DNA from 2 places in the Pelosinus baikalensis genome. Region 1 is predicted to be linked to the other one. Evidence: riboswitches for the same ligand, from Rfam matches in the RefSeq annotation. Region 1 holds a riboswitch; the other holds the start of a gene.
The links. A riboswitch is a leader RNA that binds a small molecule or an ion and turns the genes downstream of it on or off. The one in region 1 is predicted to bind thiamine pyrophosphate.
Positions count from the first base shown of each region.

Region 2: another riboswitch for thiamine pyrophosphate. It lies ahead of thiD (bifunctional hydroxymethylpyrimidine kinase/phosphomethylpyrimidine kinase); the one in region 1 lies ahead of thiS (sulfur carrier protein ThiS).

Region 1 covers NZ_JAJHJB010000015.1:40,052-47,090, reverse strand. Annotated here, with positions in the region: gene LMF89_RS12070 (AI-2E family transporter) at 1-65, shown strand, start outside; gene LMF89_RS12065 (sensor histidine kinase) at 329-2,440, shown strand; gene LMF89_RS12060 (DUF3369 domain-containing protein) at 2,433-3,977, shown strand; gene deoD (purine-nucleoside phosphorylase) at 4,023-4,724, shown strand; TPP riboswitch at 4,772-4,872, shown strand; TPP riboswitch at 4,958-5,060, shown strand; gene thiS (sulfur carrier protein ThiS) at 5,131-5,331, shown strand; gene LMF89_RS12045 (thiazole synthase) at 5,337-6,128, shown strand; gene thiH (2-iminoacetate synthase ThiH) at 6,266-7,039, shown strand, end outside.
Region 2 covers NZ_JAJHJB010000025.1:60,570-67,608, reverse strand. Annotated here, with positions in the region: gene LMF89_RS16595 (efflux RND transporter permease subunit) at 1-2,672, shown strand, start outside; TPP riboswitch at 2,920-3,030, shown strand; gene thiD (bifunctional hydroxymethylpyrimidine kinase/phosphomethylpyrimidine kinase) at 3,251-4,060, shown strand; gene cytX (putative hydroxymethylpyrimidine transporter CytX) at 4,050-5,285, shown strand; gene thiM (hydroxyethylthiazole kinase) at 5,249-6,061, shown strand; gene thiE (thiamine phosphate synthase) at 6,054-6,683, shown strand; gene msrB (peptide-methionine (R)-S-oxide reductase MsrB) at 6,858-7,039, shown strand, end outside.

The sequences.
Region 1 (7,039 bases):
CGGTTGCAGTAGGTCGAGTATGGTTAATTCATTTGCTGGATAAATCCAATACTCTTCATGAGTGATCTCTATGCTATCTGTTCTTAAAATGAAGAATGAGACTTATAACCTAATGCTTAGGCTATAAGTCTCATTTTTCTTAGCAATAAGGAAATGAAGCTCTTCCAAAGTCCAATTAAGATCTGATCTCATTGTAAAAAACGATTATTTTAGCCACGGGCAGATTGGCTGGATATGAAGATTTTCCAATGAATAGGAAGGTTCTGGATGAAAAATGGCGAAAGTTGTATAAAGAATTGAAACGTTTGATACGCAGGAGGAAATAACTGTGAAATATGCAGTTTCTTTTACGTTGCTAACGGTGCTGATTATTACATTTTTATTAGGTGGAACTTTCATTTTGCTTATTAAGCAAGAAATAGCAGGAGAAATCATTCCTTGGTCAAGATATAAGGATGGGAGTATTGCCCTTTCAGAGGCTAATGACAATGATCGATTATACCATAAAGACAGAAAAAAGATTTTGGTACTTCATTCCTATCATTCGGAAATGCCTTGGGTAAAATTAGAAGAACAGGGCATTAAGTCGGTCTTCCAACAAGATAAGCAGGCAGTACTGTATTTTGATTATATGGATACGAAACAGAATATTACTTCTGATTATTTAGACAGTTTATATAAGCTCTATGAGCAAAAATACAAAGGAAAGAAATTTGATGCAGTCATTGTTACGGATAATGCAGCTTATGATTTTGCATTAGCACATCAGCAAACACTTTTTCCTTCTACCCCGATCATTTTTTGTGGTGTAAATTATTTTGATGAGGCTGATATACAAGATAAAGCATGGGTAACTGGTATCATTGAGGACGTTGATATAAAGAGTACGATTGAAGCGGCCTTATCGTTACAGCCACAGGTGACAAAAATTGTTGTCATCAATGATGAGACGACAGTTGGTAAAGCTAACAAGCAATTACTCGAAAAAATCATGCCTAGCTTCGATAGCAAAATACAGTTTATTTTTCTAGAGAAAATGGCGATGTCTGAAGTGTTGGAGAAGATAGCTGCTCTTTCTGATGATACAGTAGTCTTGCTGATGACTTTCAATGTGGATAAAGATGAAACTATTTTTAGCTATGAAGAAGCAGGGAAACTAATTGGAGCGAATAGTAAGGTGCCTGTATACTGCTTTTGGGATTTTTATTTAAAGTCTGGTATGTTGGGCGGTAAGGTAACCAGTGGGTTTAATCAAGGGAAAATAGCTGGTGAATTAGCTCGGAAAGTTGTCTTCGAAAGAATTCCTCCAGTTGATCTACCTGTGATAAAGGAAAGTATTCAGCAGTATATGTTTGATTATCATGCATTGCGTAAGGCTGGAATTAAAGAAGAAGCCTTGCCTGTCGGCAGTGTTGTTGTAAATAGTCCTATTACCTTCTATGAGACATATAAATATTTAGTGTGGTTCTTAACAGTGGTATTTATGATATTGCTATTGCTGGTTGCCATATTGGCGATTAATATAAACAGTCGAAAAAAAGTTGAAGAAGAAATTCGTCATTTGAATAGGGAACTAGAGAATCAAGTATCCGAGCGAACAAGGGCATTGCAGGATACGAATTCTGCAATGCGGCATACCTTAGAAGATTTGCAGCAAACTCGTAGTCATTTAGTAGAGGTTGAAAAGATGGCTTTATTAGGAGAGTTAGTAGCGGGTGTGGCACATGAAATTAATACGCCAGTGGGGAATAGCATTACGGCAATTTCCCATTTGTCAGAGAAAACAGGCGAATTGGATCGGAAATTTTCAGATGGACAGATGAAAAAAACAGATTTACAAATGTATTTAGAGTCTTCGAATCATGTAAGTAAGATTATTTTTACGAATCTGGAACGGGCTGCTGAATTAATCCGCAGTTTCAAAAAAGTGGCAGTTGATCAATTGGTGGAAGAACGACGCAGTTTTCAATTGGAAGAATACATACAAGATGTATTGGTAAGTTTGAGACCGCAATTAAAAAAGACCCATCACAAGGTAAATGTGAATTGTCCAGAGGCAATTAAAGTCTATTGGTATCCCGGGGCTTTTTGGCAAATCATTTCGAATATGTTAAATAACTCTATCATGCATGCTTACGAGCCAGATGATGCTGGCACGATTACCATTGGAATTTCTTACTCAGCTGGGATCATCACCTTAACCTATGCAGATGATGGAAAAGGGATGGCACCGGAGGTGCAGAAGAAGATATTTGATCCTTTTTTCACCACTCGTCGAGGTACTGGCGGTACTGGTCTTGGTATGCATATCGTATACAACTTGGTTGTTTTTAAAATGGAGGGTACGATTGAATGTGCCAGTCAGTTAGGGGTTGGTACTGTGTTTACAGTAAAGCTTCCTGAACGTATCCAAGGAAAAGGAGAAACGAATCATGTATGATGAATTATTATTTGCAGATGAAACCGATGTAGTAGAGCCAAAGATAGTTGATAAGATAAAGGTTTTAATTGTTGATGATGAAGAAGAAGTGCATATTGTTACGAAGCTCGTATTAAATGATTTTGTTTTTGAAGGAAAAAAGATTGAGCTGCTCAGCGTTTACTCTGCCAGTGAGGCGAAGGAAGTATTACTTAAGCATGAAGATATTGCCCTTATTTTATTAGATGTAGTTATGGAAAGGGCGGATGCTGGTTTGCAGCTGGTGAAGTATATTCGGGAAGTGATGGGCAATAACCTAGTTCGGATTGTATTACGTACAGGGCAGCCAGGGGAAGCCCCGGAGGCAAGAGTCATTGTAGAATATGATATTAATGATTATAAAGAAAAGACAGAGCTGACAGCGCAAAAGCTGCTGACAACTTTGATTTCTGCTTTGCGTTCCCATCGAGATTTGTTGACAATTGCCATGAATAAAAGAGGTTTAGAAAAGATTATTGAGTCTTCACCGGAAATTTTCCGCATGCAATCGATGCAGAATTTTGCAACTGGCGTATTAATGCAGCTGATTGCTATGTTAAGGCTAAACAAAAATAGTTTGTATTTGAAAGTATCCAGCTTTGCTGCTACCCGTAAAAAGGATGGTGAAATTAAAGTATTGGCAGCAACTGGTGATTTTCACATACAAAATTATGAGAAGCTTTCTCAAGATATACATGACAAGCTGGACTATGTCCTGGCGGCAAAACAAAGTATATTCTTAGAAGATTATTTTATCTTATATTGGCAAAGTGCTGATGAACATGTATATTTGATTTACATGGAAGGCGATCAAAGACTTAGCGATCTGGACCGACGCCTATTAGATGTTTTTTGTCTGAATGTTTCATCTGCTTTTGAAAATTTAAAACTGCATTTAGAGATGTATGATACGCAGCGGGAAGTTTTCTTTCGTTTGGCGGAGGTGGCAGAAACAAGATCCAAAGAAACGGGCAATCATGTACGGCGTGTAGCAGAATATGCTCGTCTTTTAGCAATGAAATACGGGTTGTCAGAAAAAGATGTAAATACCCTTCACTTAGCTGCTCCCATGCATGATATCGGCAAATTGGGTATACCTGATGAAATCTTAAATAAACCAGGGAAATTAACGCCGAAAGAGTTTGAAATTATTAAGCTTCATGCTAATATTGGATATGATATGTTAAAGGGGTCCCATTTGCATATGTTGCAGGCAGCGGCTATTATTGCAAAAGAACATCATGAGCGATATGATGGAACAGGATATTCTTCTGGATTACAAGGTAATGAGATTCATATTTTTGCTAGAATAACAGCCGTAGCGGATGTGTTTGATGCGCTGAGCTGTAACCGGGTATATAAGAAAGCTTGGCCATTGGAAGATGTATTATCTTATTTCCAGGAAGCTAAAGGAGGGCAGTTTGATCCTGAATTGGTAGAGTTGCTTTTTAGCAATTTAGATGAATTCTTGCAGGTGCAGGAAAAATTTGCAGATGATTTTCATCATACAAGTGTTTAAAAATAGGCAGAATAATACTTAAATAAATGGAGGTTGAAATACAACATGAGTCTACATATTAATGCAAAAAAAGGTGAAATTGCCAGTACGGTGCTAATGCCTGGTGATCCTCTAAGGGCTAAATTTATTGCTGAGAACTTTTTAGAAGATGCAGTTTGCTATAATGAGGTTCGGGGCATGTATGGATACACTGGATTTTATAATGGGAAAAAAGTTTCAGTGCAAGGTTCGGGAATGGGAATCCCTTCCATATCGATTTATGCTAGTGAACTAATGACAAGTTATGATGTGAAAAATATTATTCGTATTGGTACTTGTGGTTCGCTGCAAGAACACGTAAAGATCAAAGATGTTGTTTTGGCTATGGCAGCATCTCACGATTCCAATATTAATCTTCAACGTTTTGCAGGTATGACCTATGCACCGACTGCCAGCTTTCAGCTATTAAAAAAAGCATACGATGTTGCTGCGAGTTTAGGGATTGAAGCAAAAGTGGGGAATGTGTTAACAACCGATACGTTTTATCATGATGACCCTGAAGATTGGAAACGCTGGATGAAATTCGGTGTTTTGGCAGTAGAAATGGAGACGGCAGGGTTATATACCTTAGCTGCCAAACATGGTGTAAGTGCTTTGACCATTGTTACAGTGAGCGATAGCTTAGTAACAGGTGAGGCTACATCGGCAGCAGAACGTCAAACCACTTTTACGCAAATGATGAAAATTGCTCTTTCGATGGCAGAATAAAAACATTGCATATTAGAGGTACCTGTATTATACTTTAGTCAATCGAATAATAATGCTAGGGGAGCCGTTTGGCAGAGCGGGAAGAAATTCCTGACCCTTTGAACCTGATGTGGTTAGTACCAACGTAGGGAAGCTGCTTTATATTTATAGCAATTGATATAAGCTTATCCTTTTTGGGGATAAGCTTTTTTATTTAGAAATAAATCAGTATAATACGATTCGAAAACAATTGAATAATTGGCTGGGGGAGCCGTTTGGCAGAGCGGGAATAAAAATTCCTGACCCTTTGAACCTGATGTGGTTAGTACCAACGTAGGGAAGCTGTTTTTATATATTTTATATAAATATTGATAAAAGCTTATCCTCTTTGGATAGGCTTTTTTATTATATTGAGGAGGTGAATGGGGTGGAGGTAGTGTTAAATGGAACAGTTGCGAATGTAGATAAGGAGATGAATTTGTGGGAGTTTTTGCTTTCTAAGGAACTGGATCTTGAAACAATTATTGTAGAATATAATGAGGTAATTGTAAAAAAGCAAGAATGGAATATGATTATTCTGCAAGATAAAGATCGTTTAGAAGTATTGAAATTTGTTGGCGGAGGTTGATTAAAATAATGGATCAATTAGTAATTGGCGGTAGAAGCCTGCAGAGTCGTTTATTTATTGGTACAGGTAAGTATTCAGCAGATACGCTGATTCCTGAGATTGTTAAAAAATCTGGCTCAGAGGTTATAACAGTGGCGTTACGCAGGATTGATTTTAATTCTCCTACGGGGAATGTGATGGATCATATTCCTTCCGGCATGCAGCTATTACCTAATACTTCTGGGGCCAGAAATGCCCAAGAAGCAATACGGATCGCTCGCTTAGCAAAAGCGGCGGGGTGTGGTAATTGGATTAAAATAGAAGTCATTTCGGATAATAAATATTTGCTGCCCGATGGTTACGAAACCATTAAGGCCACAGAAGTTCTAGCAGGAGAAGGGTTCGTTGTATTACCTTATATCAGTCCGGATTTAATGGTGGCTAAGCAACTAGTTGAAGTTGGTGCAGCGGCAGTTATGCCCCTGGGTGCGCCGATTGGCAGTAATCGAGGATTAAAAACCAAGGAACTTCTGAGAATTCTGATAGAGGAAATTGCTTTGCCTGTAATTGTTGATGCAGGTATTGGTAAGCCTTCGGATGCCTGTGAGGCTATGGAAATGGGAGCAGCAGCTTGTTTGTTAAATACTGCTATTGCCAGTGCCAACCAGCCAGAATTAATGGCGGAGGCATTTGGCATGGCTGTAGCTGCTGGACGAAAAGCGTATTTGGCAGGACTGGGACGTTCTGAGAAGTATGCTAGTTCATCATCACCTCTTACAGGATTTTTACATAGTAGTATCTCGGAAAATCCTATTTAGGACGACAAAGGATAAACATAACTAACGCTTCAGCCTGCTACTTAACCTACGCTTATAGTTATGTTCGTCCTTTGCCTGTTTATGGCTATAGATAGTTCTTCTCCGAGAGAATACACATAATTAGGGGAGGGGAGAATATGAGTTTTTATGACGAGTATTTACAGTATTCAGAAGCAGATATGGAAGAAGTCTTTCAGCATACAACTTCTGCAGACATTGAAAGGATTATTGGAAAAGACAGATTGACCCCAAGGGATTTTCTAGCCTTACTGTCACCTAAAGCAGAAGATTATTTGGAATGGATGGCACAAAAAGCGAATCAATTGACGGTACAGAACTTTGGACGTGTCATTTTACTCTATACGCCAATGTATTTGTCAGATTACTGCACGAATAAATGTACGTATTGTGGCTTTAACGTAACCAATGCCTTTACTCGTAAGCAATTGACCATGGAAGAAGTGGAAAAAGAAGCGCAAACGGTTGCAGCTTCAGGGATTCAGCACATTCTAATTCTTACAGGTGATGCTCCTGCCATTGCGGGTGTTCCTTACATGAAAGAGTGTGTGGCAATCTTAAAGCGCTATTTTTCATCCATTGCGATCGAAGTCTATGCGATGGAAGAAGAAGAATACGCTCAATTAATGGAAGCAGGGGTAGAAAGCATGACGATGTACCAGGAAACATATAATCCGATTCTGTATGATCGTCTTCATGTAAAAGGTCCTAAGAAGGACTATCGTTACCGTTTAGATGCACCGGAGCGAGCTTGTAAGGCTGGTATGCGAGCGGTTAATATTGGTGCTTTATTAGGTCTTGATGATTGGCGGAGGGATGGTTTTTTTACAGGACTGCATGCTAATTATTTGCAAAATAAATATCCGGGTGTCGAAGTGAGTATTTCCTTGCCT
Region 2 (7,039 bases), on a different contig from region 1:
GCAGCATTTACCTTATCGAAGACTTGAAAAGAATCAAAGGTGTAGGGAACATCATGGAATATGGTGCCGATTATGGTATGAGAATCTGGCTGCAGCCAGATAAAATGGCTCAGTTGAAACTCACGGGGAGTGACGTCTCGACTGCTATTAGTGCTCAGAATATCCAGGCTCCAGCGGGAACCATTGGTCAAAGACCGACTTCTTCTCAGCAAGAATTTCAATATACGGCAAGAGTACAAGGGCGTTTAACTGAGCCAAAAGAGTTTGAAAATATTATTGTTAACTCTCAGAATGGCAACTTTATTCGTATAAAAGACATAGCCAAAGTTGAAATGGGAGGCAAAGAGTATGGCTTCCAGTCTTTTCTTAATGGACATGATGCAGTAGCTTTTGCTGTCCAACTCACGACTGATGCAAACGCATTAGAAACCATTACGCAGGTTCAGGAAAAATTAGAAGAAGCATCCAAGAAGTTTCCTTCGGATGTTGCTTATTATTCGGTCGTAGATAATACGAAATTCGTACGAGAATCTATGAAGGAAGTTGCGAAAACTTTTGCAGAAGCACTGGTACTGGTGCTTTTAGTCGTATTTTTATTTCTGCAAAGCTGGCGTGCTACTCTCATTCCAATGCTCGCCATTCCGGTTTCTTTAATTGGAACTTTTGGTGCGTTTATGGTGATGGGCTTTTCTATTAATACTCTGACCCTTTTTGCCATGGTATTGGCCATAGGGCTTGTGGTAGATGATGCGATCATTGTAATTGAAGCAGTGGAGCATCATATGCGATATAATGGCATGACTCCCAAAGAAGCAACGAAATTGGCTATGAGTGAAGTATCAGGTCCCGTTGTTGCGATTGCCTTTGTGTTGGCATCTGTATTTATTCCTGTCGCTTTTTTTGGAGGAACAACAGGTGTTTTATACAAACAGTTTGCTCTAACCATAGCAGTGTCGATGGCATTGTCTGCCATTGTTGCTTTATCTTTAACGCCGGCACTTTGTGCGTTAATCCTGAAACCTCATGATCCCAATGCTCATTCAGGTATGTTAGAGAAATTCTTCAACAAATTCAATGATGTGTTTGAGGCGACAATAGAACGATATGGTAGAGGTTTGGCGAAACTAATTAAACGGTCAGTTTTAGGTATTGTGTTCTTGGTATTACTATTGCTAGTGACTGGGAAGCTATTTCAATTAGTACCGTCTTCCTTTGTTCCTAGTGAAGACCAAGGGTACTTTATTTCAAGTATTAGCTTACCCGAGGCGGCAAGTGCGAGTCGTACCGCTACTGTTGCTAATAAAATAGCAAAAGATATGCGTGCTCTGCCAGGTGTAGAGGATACTATTGTAGTTCAAGGTTATGATATTTTGGCTGGTGCTCAGAAAGCAAATTCTGCGATTGTTTTTACAAAACTTAAGGACTGGGATGAACGAACAGCGCCAGGACTAGGTGTTGAGCAGCAAGTTATGAAAGTTTTGATAAATGGTTCCCGTGTTCCTGAGGCCAAGGTTGTTTCCTTTAATGCTCCTTCCTTACCGGGTATTGGCACCGTAGGTGGCTTTACCATGATGATTCAAGATAAAGGCGGCAATACCATTGAAGAAATAGATAGGGTTTCTAAGGAATTTATGGCTGCTGCTCGTAAGCGTCCAGAAATTGGGATGATTTACTCTACTTTTGGAATTGATACTCCTGGTTATCGTTTTGATGTAGATCGAGAAAAAGCAGAGCAGTTAGGCGTTCCCGTAAACGATGTATTTACTGCATTACAGACCTTTCTTGGTGGGGTGCAGGTTAATGATTTTAACCGTTTTGGTCGATCTTATAAAGTGGTTATGCAAGCGGAACAGCAGTTCCGTAATGATGTAGAGGGAACTCGTTTCTTCTTTGTCCGTAGTTCATCTGGAGCCATGGTACCTTTAAATACCTTATTAAAACCGCAAACAATTACAGCACCTCCTGTAATTAAACGATTTAATGGGTACAGAACGATTCAAGTAGGGGGTAATCCAGCTCTAGGATATAGCTCTGGGCAAGCATTAACTGCACTGGAAGAAGTGGCAGCACAGACATTGCCTAGTGGTTTTGGCTATGAATGGGCTGATCAGAGTCGTGAAGAAAAGATATCTGGTGGTCGTGCTCCTTATGTCTTTGGTTTTGCATTGTTGTTTGTGTTCTTATGCTTGGCAGCTCTTTACGAAAGTTTTGGTATACCTTTTGCAGTTCTTTTATCAGTCCCTACAGGTATATTCGGCGCATTTTTATTCCAATTCGTACGTAATTTACAAAATGATGTTTACATGCAAATTGGGATGGTTATGCTCATTGGATTGTCGGCTAAGAATGCAATTCTAATTGTAGAATATGCCAAAGTTAGGGTTGATAAGGGAATGGAACCCGTTGCAGCCGCTATTGAGGCAGCTAAATTACGGTTACGTCCTATCATAATGACGTCATTAGCTTTCATTATTGGATGTTTGCCTCTTGTAGTTGCTACAGGTGCTGGTGCTGGTGCTAGAAATTCTATGGGAACGGCAGTTGTTGGCGGCATGCTGGCAGCGACAATCCTGGGAATATTCTTAATCCCTGTACTGTTTGTCCTGATTGAACAGGGTGTGGGTTCCATTAAAAAATTAAAGAAGCATAAAAAAGAGATTGATGTTTCTTAATGTTGAAGGTCTTGCAAAATAGATAGCAGTGAAAATGAACCCACTTTTTATAAGTGGGTTTATTTTCTTAACTGGACAGGAATACAATATTAAATGAGGAAGAGGTTCTTTCATGATTAAAAGAGCCTAGAAGGCCTGCGAGTCAGACTGATATTTGGCAGCAAATTTGCAAATTATAAGCCAAACGGTAAAATCCTTTGGTTGAAAAGATAGGTAAGATATGTTACGATGAGCCTGGAAAAGAATAATTCATGTCAAGGGGAGCTGGAGGAGCCGGCTGAGAGATAGATCTGAAATCTATGACCCTTTTTAACCTGATCTGGGTAATGCCAGCGGAGGGATGAGCTATAGAGTCTTTGTATGCTAAAGCGCATCCTTATGGATGTGCTTTTTTATTATGATCAGGAGCAGTTAAAAAAACAATGAAACACGAAGATGCGAAGACTCGGTCAAAAAGATATAAACAGACCCTTCGTGTTCTTTGTACTTCTTCGTGACCTTCGCAGTTCAAAATGTTTTTTGTTATAGTCGCAAGAACTCGCAGCATTTTTCTTATTTATAATAGAGGGGGAACTTATATGAAGAAGGTACTAACGATAGCTGGTTCTGATTCAAGTGGCGGGGCTGGTATTCAAGCAGATTTAAAGGCTTTTTCGGCACATGGGGTATTTGGTATGAGTGTGATTACAGCAGTGACAGCGCAAAATACACAAGGCGTATTTGCTGTACAGGATATTGATATAGCTGTGATTGATAAACAGATCGAAGCTATTTTTGATGACATTACAGTAGATGCTGTTAAAATTGGCATGGTTTCTCGTACGGAAACGATTAAAGCCATAGCAAATGGTCTTAAAAAATATAATGCCCAGAACATTGTCGTAGATCCTGTAATGATATCGAAAAGCGGTTACTATTTGTTGCAGCCCGAGGCGGTAGAGGCATTGATCTCTTACCTACTACCCTTAGCATCGGTTGTAACGCCCAACATTCCCGAGGCAGAGGAAATCAGTGGGCTAAGGATTCATAGCTTGAAGGATATGGAAGAAGCTGCTAAATTCATTCATCAATTAGGACCGAAGTATGTACTGCTAAAGGGCGGACATCGGGAAGATGATGCTACCGATATTTTATTTGATGGAGAAAGTTATCAATATTTGAGTACACCTCGAATTGCTACGCAAAATACCCATGGCACAGGCTGCACCTTGTCAGCTGCAATTGCTGCCAATTTGGCTAGGGGGTATTCTGCGCAAGAGGCAGTTTCTAGGGGGAAGGAATATATTCACACGGCGATTGAACACTCCTTTGCTATTGGCAAAGGTGTTGGTCCTGTTCATCATTTTTATAATTTATATAAAGGCGCAGGTATGTTAAATGACGAATGAAACAAGTAATAATGCATTAGGTTTTAATCACTTTTTATTTTTATGGTTTGGTGCGGCAATATCCATTGCTGAAATCTTAACAGGAGGGTTATTAGCTCCTCTTGGCTTTCAAAGCGGAGTAATAGCCATTGTGATTGGTCATGTGGTTGGTGTAATTATTTTGGTGCTGGGCGGTATCATTGGTACCCAGGAAAGGATACCAGCTATCGTCTCTACTCGTATTTCTTTTGGCGTATATGGATCTTATTTATTTTCAGTGTTAAATGTGCTGCAGCTTGTAGGGTGGACAGCAGTTATGATTATTGCTGCAGCCCGGTCAGCTAATGAAATCAGCAAAATGCTGTGGGGAATGGATCAGCTCTCTCTTTGGAGCATGGGGATTGGCGGCTTAGTTCTTCTGTGGATCGCTCTTGGTAGAGAGGGCGGCTTAAAGAAAGTGAATATGTTAGCCGTGTTTTTGTTGTTTGGTATTACGGTACTATTGAGCAATGTAGTATTTAAAGATAGTACCGCTTTAAGTGCACCGCCTATTGGAGGAATGTCTTTTGGTGAGGCATTAGAATTGAGTGTTATTATGCCATTGTCCTGGCTGCCGCTGATTGCTGACTATACACGCTTTGCTAAAAGCAGAACAAGTGCAGCTTTGGGCAGCGGGCTAGGTTATTTTATAGGTAGCTGCTGGATGTATCTGATTGGCTTAGGCGCTGCTATTATAGCAGGTAATCCCAAACCTTCTACCATGATGCTGGCCGCTAATTTAGGATTATCAGCTCTAGGCATTATTGTGCTGGCAACAGTAACAACTACTTTTTTAGATGCTTATTCTGCTGGTGTTAGTTTCGCTAATATTTTTCCGAAGCTAGATGAGAAAAGAATTGCTTTAGTTATGACGGTGATTGGCACGGGGATTGCTTTGTGGGTGAATATTGAGCAGTATGAAAATTTCCTCCTTGCCATTGGATCTGTTTTTGCTCCATTATTTGCGGTACTATTAACTGAGTATTTTATTATTAAAAATAGGCAATTGCGTCCGGAACTTCTTGTAAATTGGAGTGCCCTAGCAGTTTGGGCCTTAGGGGTTATTATGTATCATCAGTTTATTACCATGGAGTTTGTACTGGGAGCAACCATACCGGTCCTACTCTTTACGTCACTACTTTATAAAATCATTTGGGGGTATACAAAAGAATGGAAATCCTGCAAAAAATATCCGACAGCCTCATAACTGTAAAAAACAAAAAGCCTCTGGTACATCATATTACGAACTATGTGACAGTGAACGATTGTGCCAATATAACTCTGGCTATTGGTGCTTCTCCTGTTATGGCAGATGATATAGGAGAAGTAGAAGAAATGGTTTCCTTTGCTTCTTCTTTGGTATTAAATATAGGAACTTTAAATTCGCGGAGTATTGAGTCCATGCTGGCGGTTGGCAAAAAGGCGAAAGAACGAGGGATTCCCATTGTTTTTGATCCCGTGGGAGTGGGAGCAACCAGTCTTCGAACTGCCACTGCCAAGCGAATCATAGAAGAAGTGGGGCCGTCGGTCATTCGTGGCAATATGTCGGAAATGAAGATTTTGGCTGGCTTGGATGCGCAGATTAAGGGTGTTGATTCGACTGCTGATGAAGAAGATGGAATAACAGTAGCCAAACTGCTTTCTAAAAAGCTTAACTGTGTAATTGCGATTACCGGAAAGCAAGATATTATTGCTCAGGGAGATCAAGTTTGCTTGATTAATAATGGTCATCCTATTTTATCTCAAGTTACAGGTACAGGATGTATGGCTACATCATTGGTTGCTTCTTTTTGTGGAGCAACTGAGGAGTGGTTTGTGGGAGCGGCAGCAGGCATTATGACCATGGGCTTAGCCGGGGAATTGGCACAGCAGTCTTTGCAGGCAGGAGAAGGAATCGGTACTTTTCGGATGCGGCTGTTTGATGCCGTGTGGGCTATGACACCTGAGCTTATGAAGAAAGGCGGTGTCATTTCCAATGGATAAAAAAGCAGTTGATTACTCCTTATATTTAGTAACGGATCGAGAGTTACTGGGGAATAAGGATTTAGCGGCAACAGTGGAAGAGGCTATTAAAGGAGGTGCTACTTTAGTACAGATTCGTGAGAAGAATGTGTCTACTTTAGATTTTTTTGAGTTAGCCTTGGTGTTAAAACATATTACTGGAAAATATAAGGTCCCTTTCATAATCAATGACCGGATCGATATTGCTTTAGCGATTGATGCTGACGGTGTACATATTGGACAAGAAGATATGCCTTTAGCAGTAGCACGAAAATTACTTGGTCCTACTAAAATCATTGGTGTATCAGCCTCCACTTTGGAAGAGGCTGTGAAAGCCCAAGATGAAGGGGCGGACTATTTAGGAGTCGGCGCCGTATTTCCTACCAGGACAAAAAGCGATGCTGATCATGTGAGTATAGCAGCTTTTAGGAGAATAAAAGAGGGAGTCTCGGTACCTGTTGTTGCCATTGGCGGCATTGAAAAGAATAATATTCAACATGTGATGGAGGCTGGCGCGGATGGAGCAGCCGTTGTATCAGCGATTATTGCTTCTGCTGATCCTTATCAAGCAGCGTGTAACCTTCGCCACATTATAAAAAAATAAGAACACAACACGATAGTCCTGCAACAGTTTATTATAAAGACGTTGCGGGACTTTTTGTTTAAAAACAAGGGTTGTGTAGTTCCTGATAGTATGGTATAAAAGACATAGGTTAATCTCATTGAATAAGGGCAGGCTATAGGAAAGACGAGCATTTGAAAAAGAGGAGTGTTATGAATGAAAGATAAGGAAGAACTAAAGCGTACACTCACTAAAATTCAATATGAGGTAACACAAAATCAGGCAACAGAACCTGCTTTTCAAAATGAATTTTGGGATCATACCCAGGCTGGTATTTATGTGGATGTTGTATCGGGAGAACCTTTGTTTACTTCTTTAGATAAATTTGATTCTGGCTG